4 regions of the Gelria sp. Kuro-4 genome follow, and region 4 is predicted to be linked to each of the others. Evidence: riboswitches for the same ligand, from Rfam matches in the RefSeq annotation. Region 4 holds a riboswitch; each other region holds the start of a gene.
What was found. Region 4 has a riboswitch for cyclic di-GMP ahead of K5554_RS05600 (bacterial transcriptional activator domain-containing protein). Riboswitches for the same ligand answer to the same signal wherever they lie in the genome.
Positions count from the first base shown of each region.

Region 1: another riboswitch for cyclic di-GMP. It lies ahead of K5554_RS00820 (methyl-accepting chemotaxis protein); the one in region 4 lies ahead of K5554_RS05600 (bacterial transcriptional activator domain-containing protein).
Region 2: another riboswitch for cyclic di-GMP. It lies ahead of K5554_RS11700 (HD-GYP domain-containing protein); the one in region 4 lies ahead of K5554_RS05600 (bacterial transcriptional activator domain-containing protein).
Region 3: another riboswitch for cyclic di-GMP. It lies ahead of flgB (flagellar basal body rod protein FlgB); the one in region 4 lies ahead of K5554_RS05600 (bacterial transcriptional activator domain-containing protein).

Region 1 covers NZ_AP024619.1:136,648-141,283, forward strand. Annotated here, with positions in the region: gene K5554_RS00820 (methyl-accepting chemotaxis protein) at 1-1,564, opposite strand, end outside; cyclic di-GMP riboswitch class I at 1,666-1,750, opposite strand; gene K5554_RS00825 (CCA tRNA nucleotidyltransferase) at 1,797-3,143, opposite strand; gene K5554_RS00830 (hypothetical protein) at 3,343-4,305, opposite strand; gene dusB (tRNA dihydrouridine synthase DusB) at 4,302-4,636, opposite strand, start outside.
Region 2 covers NZ_AP024619.1:2,332,620-2,337,255, forward strand. Annotated here, with positions in the region: gene K5554_RS11690 (DUF342 domain-containing protein) at 1-1,078, opposite strand, end outside; gene K5554_RS11695 (uracil-DNA glycosylase family protein) at 1,118-1,789, opposite strand; gene K5554_RS11700 (HD-GYP domain-containing protein) at 1,918-2,610, opposite strand; cyclic di-GMP riboswitch class I at 2,656-2,740, opposite strand; gene K5554_RS11705 (YvrJ family protein) at 2,882-3,031, opposite strand; gene K5554_RS11710 (DUF2922 domain-containing protein) at 3,051-3,269, opposite strand; gene K5554_RS11715 (DUF1659 domain-containing protein) at 3,314-3,541, opposite strand; gene K5554_RS11720 (RNA polymerase sigma factor) at 3,596-4,180, opposite strand; gene K5554_RS11725 (DUF192 domain-containing protein) at 4,328-4,636, opposite strand, start outside.
Region 3 covers NZ_AP024619.1:1,704,424-1,709,059, reverse strand. Annotated here, with positions in the region: gene fliG (flagellar motor switch protein FliG) at 1-271, opposite strand, end outside; gene fliF (flagellar basal-body MS-ring/collar protein FliF) at 286-1,800, opposite strand; gene fliE (flagellar hook-basal body complex protein FliE) at 1,819-2,112, opposite strand; gene flgC (flagellar basal body rod protein FlgC) at 2,118-2,552, opposite strand; gene flgB (flagellar basal body rod protein FlgB) at 2,555-2,965, opposite strand; cyclic di-GMP riboswitch class I at 3,034-3,117, opposite strand; gene codY (GTP-sensing pleiotropic transcriptional regulator CodY) at 3,309-4,082, opposite strand; gene hslU (ATP-dependent protease ATPase subunit HslU) at 4,110-4,636, opposite strand, start outside.
Region 4 covers NZ_AP024619.1:1,115,216-1,119,851, forward strand. Annotated here, with positions in the region: gene K5554_RS05595 (ABC transporter permease subunit) at 1-680, opposite strand, end outside; M-box (ykoK) riboswitch at 962-1,124, opposite strand; cyclic di-GMP riboswitch class II at 1,388-1,471, shown strand; gene K5554_RS05600 (bacterial transcriptional activator domain-containing protein) at 1,509-2,306, shown strand; gene K5554_RS05605 (hypothetical protein) at 2,472-3,635, opposite strand; gene codA (cytosine deaminase) at 3,744-4,636, opposite strand, start outside.

The DNA of each region.
Region 1 (4,636 bases), 980 kb from region 4:
CCTCCTGGATCTCCTGTGCCACCTTACCCACAGCGGCAAAGATCTTCTCCAGGGTGCTCTGGGCCGACTGCAGCAGCTCGCTGCCGGAGGCCACCTCGGCGCTGCCCGCCTCCATGGTCTTGATGGCCTTTCCGGTATCGTTCTGCGTGCGGTCCACCAGGCCGGCGATCTGCTTGGCCGCTTGAGCCGACTGCTCGGCCAGCTTGCGCACCTCGTCGGCCACCACGGCGAAGCCTCGGCCCTGCTCGCCGGCCCGGGCGGCCTCGATGGCGGCGTTCAGCGCCAGGAGGTTGGTTTGGTCGGCAATGCTGGTGATCACTTCAACAATCTGGCCGATCTCCCGCGAGCGCTGACCCAGCTCGTTGATCAGCCCGGACAGGTTGGTCATGGACTCGCGCACCACATCGTTCTGGCGGATGACGTTTTTGATGGCAGTGCTCCCCTCTTCGGCCAGCCGGGCCGATTCTTGAGAAGAGGCAGCCACCGCCTGCGCACTCTCAGCCACCTGCTCCATAGCCGCCGCCATTTGCTTTACGGTGTTGCTGGCATCGGACACCTCGCGGACCTGCTGCTCGGCGCCTTGCGCCACCTCCTGCACGCTGGCGGCGATCTGCTCGGTAGCCCGGGTGGTCTCTTCGGCGCTGGTGGTCAGCTGCTGGGCATATTCGCTCACCTTAAGGATACTGGTGCGAACCTCGGTGATGATCTCCCTGAGGTTGCCCACCATTTGGTTGAAGGCAGTGCCGAGCTGGGCCACCTCATCCCGGCCCCGGACAGGCACTTCCTCTCTGAGGTCCCCCCCGGCAATACCGGCTGCCGCCGTGGCCAGCCGGCGCAGCGGGCTGATAGTGCGGCGGGCCAGAAACACCGACAGCAGAATCCCCAGCACTGCCCCGACCAAGACCAGAACAAGCACCAGGCGCACCGTGTTGGTGGCGGCGGCCTGCGCGGCTTGCTGTGCGTCATGAACGCGTTTTTGGTTGATCCCCTGGAGCACGTTGAAGTTGGCCGTCAGGCGCTTGAGGATATCGTCCACACCGGTGAGGCCCTGCTGGATGGCCCCTTCCTTGTCACCGGCGGCGTATGTAGCAAAGACGTCCTTTTGTTGCTGAACCAGGTTATCATGAATCGAGCCGATCTGCTGCAAAAGGTTCTTTTCTTCCGACTCCTGGGCATACCCCTCGGCTTTATTGATCGCCGACCGCACGTTATTCGCATCTAACTCGGCCCTCAGGGTGTACTGTTCGTCCCCGGTCAGAAGGTAGGTGCGCTGGGCGTTGAGCTGTGCCGTAAGCGCACTGTTTATCTCGCTGATAGCCAGCACGTAGGGATGCGCCTGTTCCACTATCTGCTGGTACTCATGCATCACCTGCTGCATGCCCCAGTAGCTGTACCCGCCGACGGCAACCATGAAGACAATGAGGACGAAGTAACCAAGGAGGATACCGGTGATAAGGCTGGTCGAGCGCCCGGCCGGCCCGGGCTGCCCTGTGCCGCGGCGCCAAGGCCCCTTCGGCAGTCGGGGAAGCCGGAACTTAATCCGTGGCCAGGAAAGTCTCTGCATTACTTCTTCTCCTTCCTCGCTTATACTACTGCCCATCCCGGGCGTGTGCGCTTTTTCCGCAAGCAAAACCAGCCCTGGACTAATTGAACCAGGGCACCCTGTACGGCAGCCTGGCGATCCTAGCTCTACGCCTTAGACCCATGGCTTTGTGCCCCCACCTTTCGGCTGGGTTTACCTTTCACGCTCGTCTATTGAGGATTATTTTACCATTATTCGTTGTCGGATTGTGTCGTTATTTGTCGTCGCTGCTCGAAGAGGTGCTGATTTCCCGGCGGGCCAGGTCCAGGAGCGCTTTTTTGTTGTTGCGGCCCGGATCCTCCCACACCAGCTCCAGCAACCGCCGCCGCAGTGCTCCCAAGCGCGGTCCGGGCTTAAGCCCCAGTTGCGCGATGAGCTCGGCACTGGAAAGGGCCAGATCTGCTGCCGTAAGCGGCGGATGCTCGGCCTCAACGGCGGCGGCCGCCTCGGCCAGCTCCCTCACCCCTGCAGCCTCCGGATCCCCCCAGATAGCCAGCCGGTCAGCCTGAATAAGGGCAATCGCCGCCGGGAAGTTCTCCCAGCCCACGCCGGCCGCCAGACGCCGTACCGGCGCCAGGCCCTGGGGAGCGCGCCAGAAGAACATGTGGTGCGCCACCAGGAGCGCCACCGTGCGCACGGTGCGCCGGCTGAAACGCAGCCGGCGCAGGATAACGGGCACCAGGGCCGCCGAGCGGGCGGCATGCCCGGGGAAAAAGCGGCCGTAGGGACCCTCTTCCCAACGCTCCGGCTTGCCGACATCGTGCAGCAGGCCCGCTAAGCGCAGTTCCAGCTGGGGCGGGGTGAGGGAACAGGTCTTGATGTTGTGCCCCAGCACGTCGTCGGGATGCAGGCGGCTCTGCCGCACGCCCTGTCCTGCCAAAAGCTCCGGTACCACGCTGCGCATGAGGCCGCTTTCCACCAGAAGGTCCAAGGCCGCCCGCACGTTGGGCCCGGTGATAAGGAGCGCAAACTCCGCGCCCCGCCGCTCGGCTGCCACCAGCGCCAGCCGCCCTGCCTCGGCCTTCAGGGCGCTCAGCGTTTTTTCTTCCAGCTGAAAACTGAGCTGGGAAACAAAGCGCGCCGCCCTGAGCAGCCGCAGCCCGTCTTCGCGAAAGCGCCGTGCGGGATCGCCCACCGCCCGCAGCAGCCTGCGCTTCAGGTCCGCCCGGCCATCCCAGGGATCCACCAGCTCCTCCTCCAGCGGGTCGAAGGCCATGGCGTTGATGGTGAAATCCCGGCGGGCCAGGTCCTCGCGGAGGTCCCCGCTGAAGACCACGTGGCTGGGGTGGCGCCCGTCGCTGTACGGCCCGTCCCGGCGGAAGGTGGTCACCTCGATGGGGCGGCTGAGGAGCACCGTAACCGTGCCGTACTTGGGGCCGGTGAACACTGTACGCGGAAAGAGCTCTCGTACCACGGCGGGCGGGGCGGCTGTGGCCACATCGTAGTCCTCGGGTTCCCTGCCTAAGAGCAGGTCGCGCACCGAGCCCCCCACCAGGTAGCTGGGGTAGCCCGCTGACTTCAGCGTGCGCAGGCAAGCGATCACGGGCTCGGGCAGGCGCACCGCGCATTCCTCCTTCCGCCCTTATATTATAGCACCCGCCATAGGAAAAAGGATCCACCCCGACCTGCGCCGGGTGGATCCCGCCTTCTCCGCTGCTTAAGCCGGCAGGTGAGGCGTACGCAGACGAAAACCCGGCACGGCCCCTGGCCCGCCGGCACCGTCCCGCCCCTGCCCGGCGCCGCCAGGGTCGCCGGTGCACCTAATCCCAAGGGCTGGAGGGGAAGCGGCCCAGCACGCGGCGCAGGGTCTGCTGCAAAAGCCGGCTGTCGTCGTGCAGCATCCCCAGCTTGAGGCTGCGCAGGGTCAACACCTCCGGCTGGCTCCCCAAGTCCAGGTCGCGGGCAAGGCGCGAGAGCGTCCGGGTACGCGCCCGCTCCAGCGCCGCCGGCAGGGCTTCCCCTTCGTGTAAAAAGCGCTCGAGCTCCTGCCCCAGGTAAAGGTGCGCCAGATTGGTCATGGGATTGCCGCAGTAACCGCTTTTGGTCTGGCCGAGCACCTCGGGCAGCTTAAAGTGCAGTCCCCAGGCAATGGAATCCTTGAGCTCCCGCGTCTCCTCGCGCATGGCCCAGGCCAGGTTTCTGGCCGTGCAGATGCCGCACTCCCGCAGCACGCGGATGATAGCGTGCTCCACGGTATGGGCCTGCTCGGCGGTTACCAGGCCGCCCACCTGTCCCCGGATTTTGAGTTCGCTGCCGCCGTAGTCCCGGCCGTAAATGGTGATGGTAATATCCCGCTCGGAACGCGGCTCCGTGTAACCGCCCGCCGGCTGCCAGCCCGCCCCGGAGATAACGGGCTGGCCCCCGGCGCGCAGCCGGTCCAGGTCCAGCTCTTCGACGTTTTCGGCCACGATGAAGCGCCTTTCGGCGACAAAACGCCGGGCACGCGCGTGTGCCAGCCCTGCAAGGCGCGCCACTAAGAGCTCACCCTTGTTCCAGGTGACGGCATCCACCGTTTGCGCCCGCTCCAGCTCTTCAATGCGCACCAGCAGGCCCGCCGGGTAAAGCGCCCGGCCGCCGAGCGTGAGCGGCACCAAAAAGGCCACTGAGCCCGCCCCCAGACGTGCCAGGGTGCGGAGGGAAAAGGCATCCAGGAAAAGGCCCTGTATGCTCGCACCCGGCCGCGGAAACACGCCGTTCGCCACGGGTAAGGCCAGTAGGTTCATGTGATCCACCCCTTTTCTGCCAGCGTCCGCTCATAGCCCTCCAGAAGCTCCAGCACCGCGGTCCGGGTGCCGGCCGCCATAATGCGGGCCCGCATGCCGGCCGCCCCCGGCAGCCCCTTGAGGTACCAGGCCAGGTGTTTGCGCATCTCGCGTATCCCCCGGCTTTCCCCGTGCTCCTGGATCACCAGCTCCAGGTGCCGGCGCGCCGCCGCCAGCCGCTCACGCACCTCCGGCGGCGCGGGCAGCACGCCCTCCGTCAGGTAGGCCACGGTGCGCCCAATGAGCCAGGGGTTCCCCAGCGCTCCGCGGGCCAGCATCACCGCGTCGCACC
Region 2 (4,636 bases), 1.2 Mb from region 4:
CCAGACCCTTGGCCAGCGCCTCCCAGTTTTCTTCCTGCCGCAGGTGCACCACGCCCACGCCGCCGGCCCGGGCGACGCCGCCGATGAGGTTTTGCCGCACGCGGATCTGCCCGCCGGCGCTCAGGCTTACGTGGGTGGCATTGCCGAAGACCTCAATGTTGCCGCCGGCCTGCACGGACATGGTGTCCTCCACGTTGCCCTTCACCACTACGTCGCCGCTGAACTTAATGTTGCCGCTTTTCAGATTGACCCCGTCCTCTTGTACCAGGATGGGGAGGACATCAATCCGGCCGCGCGTAGCCGCCGGGCGCCCGCTGCGCGTGGCAACAGCCCTCAGGCCGTCGATCACCTCGCAGCCCTCGCCGGCCGTAAGTTCGATATCCTTCGGCACGGGCGGCTCCAGTTCCTGGCCGGTCACCGACTGCCCCGGCCGCCCGAGCACCAGCGGGTGTTTTACCGCCAGCTCTTCTCCTGCTTCCACCGTGGGAATGTAGCTGAGCTCCCGCCAGTCCACCTTTTGCACATCGGCATCCGGCACCGGCGGCCCCTTTTTCTCATGAAACTTAAGCTCGATCCAGGCATCCTGCCCCGGTTCCGGCGGCGTACCGCGCGCCACCACCCGAGGCACCCCGCCCGGGTCGGCCACCAGGGCGGCAACCGCCTCCTGGTCTACGCCAACGAACACGCCCTTGGCAGTCAGTGCCTGCTGTACATCCTCCACCGTAAGGGCAGGGAGAACCTCCTCGGCCCGCGTCGCCAGCTTAAGCTGCTGGCGCGCCGCACAATCAAGGAGTGCATAGCGGCGTCCAGGCACCAGCTCGCAGTGCGCGGTGGCGGTAAGCCCGTCGGGCGCAATCTCCACCTTTACCGCCACAGACCCTGCTTCCGTCAAGGTCTCCACCTGGATGCTGTCACTCGTTCGCACTTCCGTCGGTGCAGTGATCTCTGTCCCATTGACCACCACCCTGGTGCCCGGGCCGGGCACCAGTACGGCCGGGCGCCCACCGCCCGCCGGGTCCGTTACCTTTATCCGCCCTTGAAAAACGCCCACGCTACCGTCACGCATCGCCTCCGCCACTCCACGCCCCCCCTTTGCTGGACTGTGCCGTCTCGCCTCTTAGAGCCCAGGGGTCTTATCCGGCGTCACCTCTTTTCCCCGGTACCGCTCCAGCACCGCTTGGAAGTCCTGCCACACCGGCCGTTTCTTACTGGGGTCGCGCAACAGCGCGGCCGGGTGGAAGGTAGGCATAATAAGCAGTCCGTCCTTTTCCACCCATCTGCCTCGCTCCCGCGTGATGCGCACCGCCGGGTCGATAAGGGTCTGCGCCGCCAGCGCCCCCAAGCACACCACAATGCGCGGTCGAATAAGCCTGAGCTGCGCCTCCAGGTACGGCCGGCAGGCCTTCACCTCATCGGGCAGCGGCAGGCGGTTCCCCGGCGGCCGGCATTTCACCACATTGCCGATAAAAACTTCAGAGCGCTCAATTCCAGCCGCCGCAAGGATGTTATTCAGCAACTGACCTGCGGCGCCGACAAAGGGCCGGCCCTGCTCATCCTCCGCCTGGCCGGGCCCTTCCCCCACCAGCATCAGCGCGGCCTGCGGGTTACCCTCGCCAAAGACGACCCGCCGGCAGCCGGCGCGCAGGCGGCAGCGCCGGCAGGCGCCCACCAGGCGCTCGAGTTCTTCCAATGTGCCGGCTGTCTCCCAGGGCGGGCGCGGCGGCGACGGCGGGGCCGGCGGCTCGGGCTCCCCAAGTAGACTGAGCTGCACTAATTCTTCCTTTTCCACGGGGCTCCCTCCTCACCCTCTAGTATTGGCCAGAGAGACCCCTTCCTCCTGCTTTCCCGCCCGGTCTATCCCGGGAAAGCCCTGGCGTGAAAGCATTCTGCCGTCCTCCCGGCCTGCCGGCCCGGGGTTCACCACGTGCAAAAATGCAAGAAACAGTGAGAAGTTGATACCTGACCCCGAAGGCTGAGGTGGACGCTGTCGTGCTCCAGGAGGGCTTTGAGGGCCGAGCGCGTGAGGCCGGCGACGGGGTTGTCGTTCGGCCCCGCCAGGGCCGCCAGGAAGGCCTCGACCACCCGGGGGTCGAACTGCGTGCCTGCACAGGCCGTAAGCTCCCGCGCCGAGGCCTCTGCTGTATAGGCACGCCGGTAGGGACGGTCGGTGGTCATGGCGTCGAAGGCATCGGCCACGCTGATGATGCGCGCCCCCAGGGGAATCGCCTCTCCGGCCACGCCGTCCGGGTAACCCCGCCCGTTGTACCACTCATGATGACTGCGCACCAAGGGCGCCAGGTGCGCCAGCGCCGTCACCCTCTTCACCACGCTCTCACCCAGCAGCGGGTGCTCTTTTACCTGTTCATATTCTTTTTCGGTCAAGCGTCCGGGTTTTTTGAGTATGCGCGGCGGAATTCCCACTTTGCCGACATCGTGCAGCAGCGCCGCCTGTTCTATGTACTCCAGTTCCTTTACACTCAGCCGGAGGCGCCTGCCGGTCGCTACCGCGTACCCGGCGACGCGCAGGCAGTGAGAGTGAACCTCCTGATCCTGAATCTCCATTACCGCAGCGATGGCTAGAACCAGTGGAACAGGACTTGCCTTTGCCAATTCCTTTCCTCCTCGTCTGCCCGCCCGGCTAAAACCGGATGTGCCTTCGGCAGCCTGGCGATCGTAGCCGCGTGGCTTTAGACCCATGGCTTTGCGCCGCCACCTTTCGGTGACTTTGCCGTTTCGGGCGTTTAGTGACACTATGTAAGAGCATTCGACAACCTGCGTCCATTTCCTTCCATCAGGCGTACTAATTTGATAAGACCTTGATTCCGCGTTGATCAGGCCCGGCGGCAGCCAGGGCGGACTGTCTGGCCCCGCCGGTTGCACTCTACGCCCGCAGCGAACTGATGGTCTGCGCCAGCTCGGCGATGCTTTTGGTTAGTTCATCCAGCTTGCCTTCCATACGCACCAGGAGGTAGATGGACACCACCACCGGAAAGCCCAGGTTGGCAATCTGGCTGAAGACCGTCTGCTCCACGCTGCAACACCTCCGCGGCCTAAGCCACGGTAAACTCGCTCACGTCGCGGCTTACCAGCCGGGCCGTCGCCGCCGCCACCAGCTCGCCACCGCTGCCGGCGAAGATGTTCTTTTGGATGATGGTCTGCATAACCTGCGCCACCTCCGCGTCGGTGAGATCGTCGCGCGGTGCGGCCAGGGACAGGGTGGTGGTGCGCCCGGCTGCGTTCTTAAAGACCAGGCTCAAGGTTTTCTCCACGTCCTTCACCTCCTTTGAGAAGCCGTGTCTTTACCCGGCCCGCTTTAGGCCACTTCGTTCAAGGCACCGGTATCGATGCGCCGCACCGCCACCAGCGGGTAGATCTGCAGGCCCGCCAGCGCCTGCGCAACGTCGAAAACATCCTGGTCGGCGGCATCGGCCTTCACGTTGGCGAAGGACTTGGCCCGCACCACGGGTTTGCCGGCTTCGTCCGTTCCCGTCTGCAGCGAAAGCTGTAGGCGGGCGCCCTCCGGGACTCGCTGCACCGCCATCCGCGTCACCTCCTTCCGTCCGCCTTCGCCTATAGACTGACGGCGGGAGTACGATTAGACGCGGCCGGCCAAAAGTTTTTTCACGCGCGCGGTGCCGCGGGCGGCAATCCCTTTGGCGCTCGAGGGCGCAATCCCCAGCGCCGCCGCCACCTGGAGGAAAGTGGCTCCCCCAGCGCGGGCGCTGAGCACCTGGCGCTGCCGGGGTGTGAGCCGGTCCCAGGCCGTACGCAGGGCGGCGCGCGCGCTGGCCGCAATGGCGCAGTCCTCGGGGCCGGGGGCCGGATCTTCCAGGAGATCGACCGGGCTGAGGCCGCCCGCTCCGGCTTCGTCCAAAGTAGCCTCCTCCCGGCTCCGGCCCCTTTTGAGGCGCCGGGCCGCCGCCTGCACGGCCCAGTACACCCGGCGCTTGGCATACCAGGCAAACGGCGCTCCCCCCGCCGGGCGGAACGCGCGAACGGCCAGCACCAAGGCCAGGTTACCCTCCTGGGCCAGGTCTTCGGCATCGTCCGGCGTCGGGGCCAGGCGCCGCGCCGCCGCCCACACCAGCGGCTGGAAACGGCCCACCAACGCCGCCAGCGCCGCCGGCTCCCCCCTTTGCGCCGCCCGCACCAGGTGCTCCAGCTTTGTCTTGTCCGTCATCCTCTCCCCTCCTCCGCCTTAAGTTTACGGCGGGAAGGGGAGAAGAGCCAAAAGCCGGCCTGGTGCAACTCTTCTGCAACTTTCGCTAAGTGCCGGCCGTCAGCCGACTGAAGGCGCAAAAGGAGCCCGGCACACCACCTACCGGGCTTAACATAAACCCAACTCCAAAGTATCGCCGCATCTAAGATCGGCCCGCGCCGCCGCCCCGGCGCTGAGCCCGAGCAGCTTCTCGACGCGCACGCGGCCCGCCTGGGCCGGAAGTATGGCCGGATACACCGCCACTACCTTAAGATCCCGGTCCAGGGCCACCAGGTCCAAGGGGTTTTGCACCGGGACACTGGCCAAGCTGCCGCTGCCGGCGAAAATCCCCACCCCGTCGGCCAGGCGGAGGGCGCCTTGCCCCATCATCCCCCGGCGGCTCGTCAGCTCGCTGGCGAACAAGATCTTCCATACCAA
Region 3 (4,636 bases), 590 kb from region 4:
CACGCTGTGTACCCAGGGCCTGCTCCAGCACCTCGCGCGCGTATGTGATACCGCCCTGGGAGATGCACTCGCGGGCCAGGCACAGTTGGTGAAACTCCTCCAGCACCTTGTCGCGCAGCTCGGGCTCCACCCGCTTCAGGCCGGCGATCTCCAGGGTAAGCTCCTCGATCTGGTCTTCCCGCATATGCTTGAGCACCTGGGCAGAAAGCTCCGGCCCCAGGGAGATCAAAAGAATGGCCGCCTTCTCCTTACCTGCCAGTGCCTGCCGCACCTTGCATTCCCCCTCTACTCACTGAGCCAGGTAGCCAGCAGCTGGGCCACCTCCTGCGGTCGCTGCCGGGCAAGGCGTTCGACTTCTTTCCGGATGCGGTCGCGTTCTGTCTCTTCGCGCGCGGGTGCTGCTTCTTCTTCGGCCCCCGCCACCGGGAGCGGCACCACCTCGGCGGGTGCGCGCCGCCGCAGCCGCCGGACAAGGAACACCGCCAGCACCAGGAGAGATGCTCCTAGAGCCACCAGCACCAGGAGACGCTGCCGGCGTGCCGCCTGATCGGCCGCCGCTTGGGCCGCCGCCTGCTGGGCGAGGGGCTGTCCCTGGAACGGGAAGGACACCACGCTGATTTGATCACCCCGGTTGGGCTGCAGGCCTACCGCATTGGTCACGGCAGACTGAATGGCCTGCTGCTGGGCCGGAGTGAGGTTGCCGTTGACCATTACCGCCACGCTCAGGTGCCGAACGCTGCCCGGGGCCACCACCAGGTGCTCCTTCGTTTGGTTTACCTCGTAGTTGCGCGTGACCTGGCGCTCTTCGTAGTGGCTCGGGCCGCCCGCCCCCGTCTGGTAGGTGGGGGGGATGTTGGCGGGCGTCCCCGGCGTACCCTGCGGCCCGCTCTGACCATCGAAGGTTTTCTGCAGCTCCTGCATGCTGCGCAGGATACCTTCGTCGTTGGCCACGGGCTGGAAGAACTCATTTGTAACCTCGCGCTGGTCGAAGTTCAGTTCGGCCTTGACCCGGGTCACCACCATGCCTGGGCCCAGCACCGTCTCCAGCATGCTCTGGGTACTGCGCTCGATCTCCCGCTCCACCGAGCGCTGCAGGGCCAGCTGGCTGCTGGAAAGCCCTACCGGCGTGTCGTCCGTTTGCACCAGGTCCGAGAGGACCTGTCCACTGGTGTCAACCACCGTGATGTTCTCCGGCGTCAAACCTTCGACGCTGTGCGATACCAAATGCATGATGGCGCGCACCTTGTCCGCCCCCATTTGACCCACGGTGTCAAGCAAAACCGAGGCCGTGGGGGGCCGGGTGTCTTTCTGATACAGCCTGTCCTCAGGGAGCACAATCTGAACCGAGGCCGAGCGCACCCCGTCCATTTGACCGATGGTGCGCGCCAGCTCCCCCTGCAAGGCACGCAGATACTGCACCCGCCGCTCAAAGTCGGTGACGCCGAGCTTGGTCTGGTCGAAGATCTCAAAGCCTACCGCATTACCCTTCGGCAGGCCTTCCATGGCCAGGCGGTTGCGCAGGTCGTACACCTTGTCCCGCGGCACCAGAATGCTCTTGCCGTCGCCGCCCAGGCGGTAGGGCACCTTCAGCTCTTGCAGGCGCTGGCCGATTTCTCCCGCGTCGGCCGGCGCCAGGTTGGTGAAAAGGGGGTCGTAGCTCGGGCGGGAGAAGAAAACCACCGCACCCACCAGGCTGAGGCCGAGAACAACCCCGATGAGCAGCCTGAGCTTTAGGCCCCGGCTTGCGCCCTGCCAGAAGGCGCGGGCCTTGGCACCCAGCTGGCCGATGCTTATGTTCATGCCTGCCACCTCACGCCCTTAAACCTGCATCCGCATAATCTCTTGATAGGCTTCAATGACCTTGTTGCGCAATGTCTGGGTAAGCTCTAAGGCTATTTCGGCCTTTTGCGCCGCCAGCATCACCTGGTGGAGCTCGATATCCTCCCCGGCCACCAGCTGGCGCGTTTTGGCCTCGGCATCGAGCTGCAGGCGGTTGACCTGCTGCAGGTACTCCCCGAGCACCTGGCTGAAACTCGCCCCGCTTTCGGAATCGCCGGGCGCCGCCGAAGGCCAAAGCGGCCGAGCAGTGCCTATGGCACTGACCGCATTCATTCAGCTTACCTCCTTCCCAGTTCCAAGGCCTCGAGCGCCATGCCCTTACCGGCGTTGAAGGCGGCCGCGTTGGCTTCGTAGGCCCGGCTGGCGGAAATCATGTCCACCATCTCGGTTACCACGTTGACGTTGGGGTAAGCGACGTACCCCGCGGCATCGGCGTCCGGGTGGCCGGGCTGGTATACCCGCCGCAGCGGACTGGGATCGGTGACTATGCCGGTGACGCGCACGCCCCGGCCGACGCCGCCTTCGGCCGCCGCCTGGAAAAAGTACTGGAAGGACGTTGCTTCCCGTGGAGCGAACACCGGCAGCCGGCGCCGGTACGGCCCCCCGGCCGCCGTGCGCGTCGTTTCCGCGTTGGCCAGGTTGTTGGCGATGATGTCCAACCGGAGCCGCTGGGCGCTGAGACCGGAAGCGGCGATATCGAGGTCTGCAAACACCGCTAACGCCTCCCTTCACTGATGACATAGCGCAGGCTCGCCAGGTAACCGGCCGCCCGGCTCACCAAGGCGTTGTAGTAGAGCGCGTTCTTGGCCAGCTCCGCCGCCTCCGCTTCAATGTCGACATTGTTGCCGTCGTTACGCAATGTAGTGCCCGTGTCCCGTACTACCACCCAACCTTCTTCGGCCGGGGGCGTCAGGTGCCCCGGCGCCGTGACCGCCAGAGCCAGCGGTCGCCCGCCCCCCGCCTGCGCCCGGCGCAGCGCTTCCGGGAACGCCACGTCCTCCCGCTTGTAACCAGGCGTGTCCACGTTGGCCAGGTTATTGGCGATGGCCCGCTGCCGCAAGGCGGCCCAATCCAGGCCGAGCCCTATCTCTCTGAGCACGCCGCTCGTTACAGGATCCCAGGGCATGCGCCCACCTCCTCGCCCATAAGAAAATACCCCAGCTGGCAGGGCCACTTGGGGGTTCCAGCCAGACGCGCGGCAGCCCGGCTGCCTTGGCTTTAAGCTGTAGGCCCGTGGCTTTGCGTCCCCGGCTTTCGCCAGGTTTGCCTTGTTTCGCTGTCAGCTCGTTCAATTCTTCTTTTAGGTCGTGCCGGATGCACGCCTGAGCTGGTTTTGCTCGCCCTTAATCTTCCTTTTTCGGCACGGTTAGCCAAATTCCTGCCGACCAGTATTATTTTACCAGAAATTAAAGCCCTCTTTTTGGACAAAAAAAAGAGCCCCCTTGTCGAAGGGGGCCGGGGCACCCGGGCTATTTTATCTTCTTGAGTTCGTCCAGCAGGCGGTCGTTCAGCACCTTGATGTAGGTTCCTTTCATGCCGAGGGAGCGCGATTCGATCACGCCCGCGCTTTCGAACTTGCGCAGGGCATTCACGATCACCGAACGCGTAATTCCCACCCGGTCGGCCACCTTGCTGGCCACCAGGAGGCCCTCCGGCCCGTCGAGCTCCTCGAAGATGTGAACCACCGCTTCGAGCTCCGAGTAGGAAAGGGTACCGAGGGCAACCTGCACGGCCGCTTTCTTGCGGGCCTCTTCTTCGATCTCTTCGCTCTTGGCCCGCAGAATCTCCATTCCCACCACCGTGGCGCCGTACTCGGCGAGGATCAGGTCCTCCTCGGTGAAGGCGGCGTCGAACTTGGCCACCAGGAGCGTGCCGAGGCGCTCGCCGGCGCCGTTGATCGGCACAATGGTCAGCTCCTGCGAGGGGAAAAGGCAGCCCACCTCGCTGTCGAAGACGCAGTGCCCGGGTTCCTGCTGCATGGTGGTGGTATCGAGAACCCGGAGCAGGCGGTCGTTGAAGTCGCCAGGCAGCTTTTCCGCCTTGAGGACGTCCGCCTCCATCACATCACAACGGTATCCTTCTTTCAGGGCGTGCCCGAGAATCTTCCCCCGCCGGCTGACCACGTAGACATTGGCTTGGATGAGTTCGCTCAACACGCGGCAGATTTCGTCAAAGTCGACGGGGTGCCCCGCGGACTTTTGTAGCAGGCGGTTGAGGCTACGCGTTTTCTCCAGCAGATTCACTTGAGACTCCTCCTCTTTCACTTTTCCCTACAAAATATACCGGCTCAGGTCGCGGTTCTTAACGATGCTCTCCAGTTGCCGGCGCACGTAAGCCGCATCGATCACCACTTCGCCGGTCACATCTTCCCCGGCCAGGAAGGAAAGGTCCTCCAGCACCTTCTCCAGGATGGTGTGCAGGCGGCGGGCACCGATGTTTTCGGTCTCTTCGTTGACCAGTGTGGCCGTTTTCGCAATTTCGCCTATAGCATCGGCGGAAAATTTGACTTTTATACCTTCGGTTGCCAAAAGCGCCGTATACTGCTTGATGAGCGCATTCTCCGGTTGGGTCAGGATGCGGCGAAAATCCTCCTCGCTCAGGGATTTAAGCTCCACCCGCAAAGGAAAACGTCCCTGCAGCTCGGGAATAAGGTCGGAGGGCTTGGCCACGTGAAAAGCCCCGGCGGCGATGAAGAGGATGTGGTCCGTCTTCACCGGGCCGTACTTGGTCATCACCGTTGAGCCCTCGATGATGGGCAGTATGTCGCGCTGCACGCCTTCGCGGGAGACATCCGGGC
Region 4 (4,636 bases):
AGGTAAGAGCCGATGCCGGGCAGGCGGATGTCCCGCCCCAGTACGGAGATGGCCTCGCTGGCGGCCAGGAAAAACCACCCGCCGCCGAAGGACATCATGGCGTTCCACACCAGGGGTATGGCGGCGAACGGCAGCTCTACAGAGGTGAGGCGCCGCCACCAGTTGAGGCCGTAGACGGCGCTGGCCTCTTTGAGATCCCGCGGGATGCTCCGGAGCGAGTAATAAAAGCTGAAGGTCATGTTCCAGACCTGGCTCGTAAAGATGGCGAAAATCGCGGCCAGCTCCACTCCAAGGGTGCTACCCGGGAAGAGAGCCATAAGCCCGGTTAAACTCACCGAGAGAAACCCGAGCACCGGGACCGACTGCAGCACGTCGAGCAGGGGAACGAGAATCTTGTCCGCCCCCGGCACGTACGCCGCCACGTAGCCGTAAACGACTGTAAAGAGAAAGGAAAGGACCAGCGCAATGACCATGCGCAGGAGCGAACGCGCCGCGTAGTAGGGCAGCTCACGCGGGTCGAGCGATAAACCGGGTCCCAGCGCCGTGGCCAGGGGTGCCCCCATCTGCCGCCCCAGGTGTATCAGTAAGTAAAACAGGCCGGTGATGGCGACGAGCACGCAGAGGTCAATCCAGGGCGAGTGGCGCTTTTTCGGTAAATCCGGACGGACAAAAACCGGCATTCGCTTGCCTCCCTGGGGTCCGGTGCTATACTCACCATGCCCAGCCAGCGAGGCTTCTATGAATCGGCTTACAGCCGGCGGTGCGGGCGTATGTGGCTGCCCGCGGCAACGCCCGCATATAGGGCCTTGACGCAGTGCACGGCAATCCCTCCTCTAACGCAAGCTTTCGATACCTGCTTCTTCGGTAAGGATGATCCATCTGGGGTTCAGGGTCAGCGTCCATCGCGCGCACCACCTCCTTTGTCGAACGAAAAGCCCCTCAACGGGTGAGGGGCATGCGCACTGCACCCTCCTCGTTGAGCTTTGGCACTGTACGACTTTGGCAGCGCCAGCCACGTTAGGTAAAACCTTAAGCCGGTAATACCTGCTCACCCATTGGTGTCTTTCGACATTTCCGGGCAGTGGCCTGTATTCGTACAGGAGCCTCGCCTAACAGGGTTTACCTTATTCTCTTTTAAGTTTATGCTTCCTCCCACCTTCTGTCAACCACCGCGCCCGGGGTCCGGCAGCAATTTCTGGCGACGAAGAAAGGAGAATTCGCGCCGGCGGAAAAAGGTCCGGCTGCAGCACCTTATAAAAGCTTAAAACTTAAAGTTCACTCCAACCACATCTGACGGAATACCTCTGCTATAATAGGGATGAGTGGAGTATTATCGACCGGCACGGAGATCCGTTGCAAGGATGACTCCTGGAGGTACAAACGAATACCTTAAAGCAGAGGCCAGGAACCGTCGCCCTTATTTGGGCGCTTGGGCGGCGGGGAGCCAGTAGCGCAACCGGCTGCCGCAAGGCAGCCGTTTGTATTCTGATGTCAAGGAGGCGAGAGGTATGCCTACGGCTGAAGACTACCCCATGCTCAAGATAGTTGCGCTGAATGGCTTCCGCGTCTGGGTGGGACAGGAGGTCATACCCGAGGCTGCCTGGCGCCAGACGAAGGTGGTGCTGCTGTTCAAGTATCTTTTGGTGCAAAAGGGGCTGGCGGTACCCCAGGAGGAGCTGCTCAAGGAGTTCTGGCCCAAAATGGAACCCAAGGCGGCGCGCCATAACTTCGCCGTTACGCTTTATACCCTGCGCTCGGTGCTGAACAAAGGAAAGAGTAATCGGCAGCGGCCGCAGCGCATAGTATACGAGCGCGGCTTGTGCCGCTTTAATGCGGACCTCCCCTACTTTTATGATGCAGAAGCCTTTGAACGCCGGGCTGAAGAGGGCCTGGGGGCCTTACGAACGGACAAAAACGCGGTGGCCAAGGAGAAACTCCTGGCGGCCCATGCCCTTTACCGGACGGACTTCCTCACGGAAAACCTGGAAGAGCGCTGGATCATTAAGGAAAGGCTGCGCCTCAGCGAGCTGTACCTGCGCGTTCTCGACGGGCTGGCGCATGTGTCGCTGACACTGAGGGAGTTTGCCGCTGCAGCCGATTACGCCGCCGAGCTCCTGCAGCGCGACCCGGTGTGCGAAGAGGCTTACCGCGTGCTCATTACCGCCCTGGCGGCAACCGGTAAGCGTACGGAGGCCCTGCGCCGGTATAAGGCCTGCCAGCAGATGCTGGAGCAGGAGTTTGGCCTGCTGCCGGCGCCGGAGACGCGCCGGCTCTACGAAAGACTGGTTTCCGGTGATTTAGTCTAGTGCGGTCGCAAGGGAGCAGGGGGCGAACCAGCTTGCCCCGGCTGTTGGCCGGGGCTTTTCTGGGCCTGCAGCAGAGAGTGGAAGAGCTCAAGGCCCAAGCCTGCGGCGCACTGCTCATGCCTGGCGCTGGTAGTTGGGCCGGGCGTCAACTTTGCGGCCCGGGAGCTACTCATCCGGTGCCTGCGGGCCAGAGGACGGCTCCTCTTTCCCGCCGGCGTTGCCGGAGCCTGCGCCGGGCTCACCCTCCAATTTGGCGGCAGGGGCGGGGAGGGCGGCCCGCACAAACAGGGTTCGCAAGTAGCCGAAGGCGAGGGCGCCCATGAGCAGCAGGCCGGCGAAGCCGGCGGCCGGGTAAAGGGTGCCGACGATGGTGGAAAAGCCGAAGCGGGCCAGGATAAAGGCGGCGGCGCTTGCCAGAACGGCCAGCCAGCGGTAGGCCCGGCTGTCTGGTTCGGTAAGGCGCGAGGTGAAGCCGTACAGGCTGGCTACCGCCGTAGTATACACCTCTGCAAAGAGCACCACGCTGTAGAAGCTGCGGATGTAAGGCGAGATGAGCCCGGCCACGGCGATCATGGGTACCTCCAGGCCGGCCACCTGCGGTGCCACCGTGAGGATGGCGGCGGCGATGGCCAGCACCCCTGCTCCCAGGCCCAGCCCGCCCCAAACGGCGCCCCGGCGCAGTGCCACCGCCCCGCTTAAGGCTCCGAGCGGCGCGAGCACCGCCACAGACAGGATCAGGTTGTAGGAGGTGTAAAGCAGCGCGGCCAGGGGCCAGTACGGCACGGCGGTCTTGGCCGGGTCAATCCAGGCCAGGTTGGCGGCCAGCCCCTGGGGCTGCGCCAGGATGGTAATAAGGCTCAGGCCGAGCACTGAGGCGAGAAGGACGGGGGCCACAAGGCTGATGGAGTCGATCACCCGGGAGATGCCCAGAAGCACCGTGGCCAGCGTGAGGCCGAGGAGCAGCAGGCCGCCTGCCAGGGCCGGCAGGCGGAACTGCTCGGTGAAGATGGCCCCGGAGCCGGCGGCCATGGTGACCAGGGCGCCGAAGAGGAAAAAGGTGATGATGAGGTCCATGGTTGTGCCGGCCCAGCGCCCGCCTGCCGCCTGGATCACCGGCAGGTGGGACTTGGCCTGGACCTTATGCCCCAGCTCCATGATGGCGAGACCGAAAAAGATAAAGAGGCCGGTTGCTAAGGCGGTGCCCAAGAGCCCCCACCCGCCGAAGGCGGAGAAAAACTGCAACACCTCCTGCCCGGAGGCGAACCCTGCCCCGACTACCGTTCCCACGTAGGTTAGAGCGATGGTGAAAGGTGAGAGCTTCTTCGCCATGCTCCGGCTCCTTTGCGGTGTGATCGAGGTTAGTATGGCCGCTTACGGGTACCGGCAAACAGGAACGAAAAGGCCCCGGTGCCGCCGGAGCCTCAAACGTTCAGCGCCTTAGAGCTGGAACGTGATGTCTTCTGTTACGCCACCGCCCGCGAAGGTGGTGCGCCCCGGCGTGGTGCGCGCCACCACCTGCCCGCGGTGCAGCACCAGAAGGGCCGTGGCCTCGAGGCGCAGGGCCGTAACTTCGTCGGGAGCGGCCCAGAGAACCAGGTCAGCCGGCCGCCCGGGGGCGAGGCCGTAGTCCGCGCCCAGGGCCAGGGTGCGGGCCGCCCGTTCGCTCACCATGGCAAAGGCCTCATAAAGTTCCTGCCGCCCGCTCAGCTGGCAGGCGTGCACCCCCATGTGCGCCACCTGGAGCAGGCTGCCCCTGCCCAGCGGGTACCAGGGGTCCAGGATGTCGTCGTGGCCGAAGCTCACGTTCACCCCCGCCGCCAGGAGTTCTTTAACCTGGGTGAGCCCGCGGCGCTTGGGATAAGCGTCGAAACGCCCCTGCAGGTTCAGGTTCACCAGCGGGTTGGCCACGATGTTCAGCCCGGCGCGGCGCAGAAAGCCGGTGAGTTTGTAGGAGTAGGCGCCGTTATAAGAACCCATGGCTGTGGTGTGGCTGGCGGTCACGCGTGGCCCCAGGCCGCTGCGGATGGCCTGCGCGGCTACCGACTCCAGGAAACGCGACTGTTCGTCGTCGATTTCATCGCAGTGAATGTCCACCTTGCGGTCGTATTTCTCCGCCAGGCGGAAGATGATCTCGATGGACGCCACCCCGTCTTCGCGCGTCAATTCGTAGTGCGGGATGCCGCCTACGCAGTCCGCCCCCAGCCGCAGGGCCTCCTCCAGCAGGTCCCGGCCGCCTTCGTAGGCCAGAACGCCCTCCTGGGGAAAGGCGACGATTTGCAGCTCAACCCAGGGCGCCACCTCTTCTTTCAACTCCAGGAGCGCCTGCAGGG